DNA from 2 places in the Nocardiopsis sp. NPDC057823 genome. Region 2 is predicted to be linked to the other one. Evidence: riboswitches for the same ligand, from Rfam matches in the RefSeq annotation. Region 2 holds a riboswitch; the other holds the start of a gene.
What was found. Region 2 has a riboswitch for cobalamin ahead of ACFVNO_RS15325 (VWA domain-containing protein). Riboswitches for the same ligand answer to the same signal wherever they lie in the genome.

Region 1 (2,440 bases), on a different contig from region 2:
CGGGAACGACCCGATGGTGGTCGTGGTCAGCGCCGGGACGCCGGGGGCGCCGCGCTCCCGCGGCCGCTCGTGGGCGTCCGCGCCCAGGGCCTCCAGGCGGGCGCGCACGCGCGCGTCCACGAACGCCGCGCCGGCCGGGGCCGGGGCGGCGGCGTAGCCGTCCCCGGTTCCCTCGGACAGCACCCTGCCCAGCAGCGCGACCTCACGGGTCTTCTGCTCCGCGAAGGCCAGCGCCGCGCGCAGCTCCGGGGGCAGCGAGGTCTCGGCGTCCAGGTCGATGGGCACGTGCAGCAGCGAGCAGGAGGTGCTCACGGAGATCCCGTCGGCCAGGCCCAGCAGGGTGCCCAGGGTGGCGACGGCGGCCGGGACGTCGGTGCGCCAGACGTTGCGGCCGTCGACCACGCCCGCGACCAGGCGGGTGGAGCCCAGACCGGAGACCGCGGTCAGGTCGGCGATGCCCTCGGCGTCGGTGACGAGGTCCAGGCCCACGGCCTCGACCGGGGACTCCTTGAGGACGCGCAGGGCGTCGGCGCCGATGGAGCCGAAGTAGGTGGAGACCAGGATCTCCGGGCGGTCGGCGAGCCCGCCCAGGACGCCGTAGGCGCGCTCCAGGTGGGCCAGGGCGGCGCGGCCCTCGTCGGTGGCCAGCACCGGCTCGTCCAGCTGCACCTGCTCGGCGCCGGCGGCGCGCAGGTCCGCCAGCACGCGGCCGTAGGCCTCCAGCAGGTCGTCGAGCAGCGCGATGGGCGACCAGCCCCGCGGTGCGTCGTCGGCGGCCTTGGACAGCAGCAGGAAGGTCAGCGGGCCGACCAGCACCGGGCGGGTGGGGTACCCGGCCTCCAGGGCCTCGCGGAACTCGGCGACGGGTTTGTCGCCGGCGACGCGCGGCCGCACGGCCGGGGAGAGCTCCGGGACCAGGTAGTGGTAGTTGGTGTCGAACCACTTGGTCATCTCCAGGGGCGGGGCGCCCTGGACCCCGCGGGCCAGCGCGAAGTAGCGGCGCAGCCGCCCGTCGGCGTCGGCGGCCGCGGACGGGTCCTCGAACCGCTCCGGGACCAGGCCGAACAGGACGGCGGTGTCCAGCACCTGGTCGTAGTAGGAGAACGTGTTGGAGGGGATGTCGTCGATCCCGGCGGCGCGCAGCCGGGCGTAGGTGTCCAGGCGCAGGCCGGCGGCGGCCTCCTCCAGGGCGGCGGCGGTGGAGGCGCCCTTCCAGTAGGACTCCTCGGCGCGCTTGAGCTCGCGGTCGGGACCGATGCGCGGGTAGCCGTGCACCGTGGACCGCACGGCGGGTCCGGAGGTGTTCATGAAGCTTCTTCTCCCTCGTCGAAAGCCGGGTACCGTGCCCGGGGTCGGCGAGGGGGCACGCCGGTGGGGCGCCGCTCGACGGGCGCCCACGGGTGCCGACCTCGGCCCTCCCTCGGGGCACGGGACCACCGGCGGCACGGGTGCGCCGCCGGGTGGAGGCAGGTCTTCGGACTCACGGGCGCGACCGGTGGGCCACCGGTCTCCTAATGCCCGCCGCTTCCCGGTCCCCGACCTCTCCGGTCGGTCCACCAGTGCTCCATGGCGGGGGTCGTTCCCGTACACCGCTGCGGGGCAGTCCCGGATTCGCACCGGGTTCCCTCTTGCGACGCGCGCCACCGGCCCGGGATCGCCCCGGGCGGAAGGATGGCGCACGAACCTTCCACGCCTGCGAGTATAGGGAGACATCCCCTCGCCCCTGCCCCCCGGCATGCCCCCTGTGCCCCTCGCCGCCCCGGAGTCCGAACCCTCCGCCCGTGGGCGGCGTCACACCCGATGAAGACGTCGCACGGTGGCGCCCCCGCCGGCCCCGTGCACGTTCGTCTGCGAAATGGACGCGGAGAACCCCTGGTGAACAAGCTGCCCCGAACCGCCATGACCCCCGACCACCCGGTCATCACGGTGGGCGTCTCCCTCGTGGTCCTGGCCGGCATGGTGCTGTTGTCGGTGCGACCACCGGAGTCGTTGGGGGCGGGCCCGGCCGGGGGCGTGGCGCACGGCCTGGCCGACGCCATCGAGCAGCGCATCCCCGCCACCGGCGAGCCCGACGCGCTGACCGTGGTCGACGAGGCCGCCCTGACCGGGGTGGAGACGGAGGAGCTGGAGTACGACGGGGTCGCCACCGAGGTGTCCTTCCCGGTGCTGCCCAACGCCGAGCCGCTCACGGAGTTCCTGCGCGGGAGGCTGGGCGCCGACGTGGAGGCGTTCGACGCCGCCAACCCGGGCGCGGAGTCCTACACGGCGGGGTGGAACATCACCGCCGCCTCCGACGGCCTGGTCGGCGTGCGCATGACGGGCGAGGAGACCGACTCCGAGGGCACCCGGGAGTTCCACTCCACCTACTGGTACGACACCGGCGACGGCGTCACCCGCGGCTCGCAGTCGCTGCTGGCCGGACAGGACGAGCTGGCCGCCC
Region 2 (2,440 bases):
TACCGCCGTCGCCGCGCACTCCGGGTGCGCGCGCATCCACTCGATCCCCACCGACCCCGCGCCCGCGCCCACGTCCCACAGGTGCAGCCCCGGGGCGGGCGCCAGCCGGGCGAGGGCGCAGGCGCGCAGGTCGCGCTTGGTGAGCTGCCCGTCGTGCTCGTAGGCGTCGTCGGGCAGCCCGGCGGCCAGCCCGTACCCGGGCGGCCCGTCGAGCTCCAGGGCGAGGACGTGCAGCGCCGGCACGGACGCGGGGTCCACCCCGGGCCACCCGTCCGCGGTGCCCTCCAAGCGCGACTCGGCGTCCGAGCCCAGGTCCCCGAGCACGGTCATGCGGGTGCCCCCGTACCCGGCGCCGCTCAGCAGGGCGGCCGCCAGGGCCGGGGTGCCCGCGTCCGAGGAGAGCACCAGCAGCCGTGCCCCGGGGGACAGCCAGCGCAGCAGCAGCCGGGGGTCGCGCCCGACCAGGGTCACCACCGCGCACCGCTCCGCGGGCCAGCCCATCCGCGCCCGGGCCAGCGCGACCGAGGACAGGGCGGGCTCCACCCGCACCGCGTCCGCGCCCAGCAGGTCGATGAGCGTGGCCGCCACCCCCGACACGAGCGGGTCGCCGGAGGCCAGGGCCACCACGCCCCGGCCGGGGCAGGAGGCGAGCAGCCCGGGCAGCCCCTCCCGCAGGGGGGAGGGCCAGGGCTCCCGGCGCTGCCCCCGCCGGTCCGGCACCATCGCCAGGTGCCTGCGCCCGCCCAGCAGCGTGTCCGCCTCCAGCACCAGGCTCCGCAACCGTTCGGGCACCCCCGCCCAGCCGTCGGCGCCGACGCCGACGACGGTGACACGGGGGACGGGGGTGGGGCGGGTGTCGGTGCTCATGGGGTGGACGCTATCGTCGAACCCTGGTGCGAGGTGCCCCGGCCTCCCCACCTTCGGAAACGGTGGGAAGGGCGGTCGGGGAGAATCTGGGAAGCCGGTGAGATTCCGGCACAGGCCCGCTGCGGTGAACCGAGCCCCCGAGGAGGGGGACCCGGCAAGTCCGAAGACCGGCCCCGCACCCGTTCAGACCCATGGCGAAACGAGCGGGAGCCTCACATGCCATTGCGGCCATCGCACTACCCCTTTTCGGCGATCGTCGGCTGCGACACCGAACCGCTGGACGACCTGGGCCTGGCCCTGGTCCTGGCCAGCGTCTCCCCCGAGATCGGGGGCGTCCTGGTGCGCGGGGAGAAGGGCACCGCCAAGTCCACGGCGGTGCGCGCCCTCGCCCCCCTGCTGCCCCCGGTTGAGGTCCACCCGGGCGACCGCTTCTCCGTCGACCCCGCCGACCCCGCGCAGGAGTCCCCGGACGGGCCGTTCCCGCCCGGCACGGCCGTGGAGAGCCGCCCGGTGCGCCTGGTCGAGCTGCCCGTGGGCGCCACCGAGGACCGGGTGCTGGGCTCCCTGCACCTGGAGCAGGCGCTCACGCACGGCAGGGTCGCCTACGAGCCAGGGCTGCTGGCCCGCGCCCACCGGGGCCTCCTCTACGTGGACGAGGTCAACCTGCTCCACGACCACCTGGTCGACCTCCTCCTCGACGCCGCCGCGACCGGCCGGGTGACCGTGGAGCGCGACGGGTTCTCCGTGGAGCACCCCGCCCGGTTCCTGCTCATCGGCACGATGAACCCCGAGGAGGGCGAACTGCGCCCGCAGCTCCTGGACCGGTTCGGGCTCACCGTCGAGGTCCGCGCGCCCGCCGACCCCGCCGCCCGCGTCGAGGTGGTCCGCAGGCGCATGGCCTACGACTCCGACGCCGCGGCCTTCGCCGACCGCTACGGGGCCGCGGAGAAGGCGCTCGCCGAGCGCATCGCCGCGGCCCGGGACACCGTCCGGGGCGCCCGGCTCTCCGAGGCCGCGCTGCTGAAGATCGCGCAGGTGTGCGCGGCGTTCGAGGTCGACGGCCTGCGCGCCGACATCGTCACCGCCCGCACGGCCCTGGCGCACGCCGCCTGGGAGGGCCGGGCCTTCGTCACCCGGGCCGACATCCGCCGCGCCGCCCTGCTGGCGCTGCCGCACCGGCGGCGCCGCAACCCCTTCGACGCTCCAGGCCTGGACGAGGAGCTCCTCGACCGGGTCCTCGGCGACGGGGACCCGCCGCCCGACCCCCCGCGGCCGCCGGGGCCGGACGGGGCGGACGGCCCCGCCGAAGACGGCGGCCCCGGGGACGCCGACGCTCCGCAGGCCCCGGACGCCCCCGGGGACGGCCAGAGTCCCGACGCCGGGTCCCCTGAGGCCGGGCCCTCCGGGGACGGCGACGGGATCGGCAGCGCCGAGCACGCCCCCGCTCCACAGCCCCCCGCGGGCCCCGACGACGCAGCCCCCGGGACCCCGGCCGGCGCCGCCCCCTCCGTCACCGCGAAGGCCGCCGCCCCCTACCGCCCCCGCACGCTCACGGTGCGCGGCGCGGGAGCGG

Region 1: it holds a riboswitch for cobalamin, as region 2 does, so the genes downstream of both, metE (5-methyltetrahydropteroyltriglutamate--homocysteine S-methyltransferase) here and ACFVNO_RS15325 (VWA domain-containing protein) in region 2, are expected to answer to the same signal.

What each region holds. Positions count from the first base shown of each region.
Region 1 is NZ_JBHVLR010000010.1:66,568-69,007, forward strand. Features, by position in the region: gene metE (5-methyltetrahydropteroyltriglutamate--homocysteine S-methyltransferase) at 1-1,308, opposite strand, end outside; cobalamin riboswitch at 1,466-1,645, opposite strand; gene ACFVNO_RS17660 (polysaccharide deacetylase family protein) at 1,900-2,440, shown strand, end outside.
Region 2 is NZ_JBHVLR010000008.1:16,212-18,651, reverse strand. Features, by position in the region: gene cbiE (precorrin-6y C5,15-methyltransferase (decarboxylating) subunit CbiE) at 1-867, opposite strand, end outside; cobalamin riboswitch at 920-1,058, shown strand; gene ACFVNO_RS15325 (VWA domain-containing protein) at 1,084-2,440, shown strand, end outside.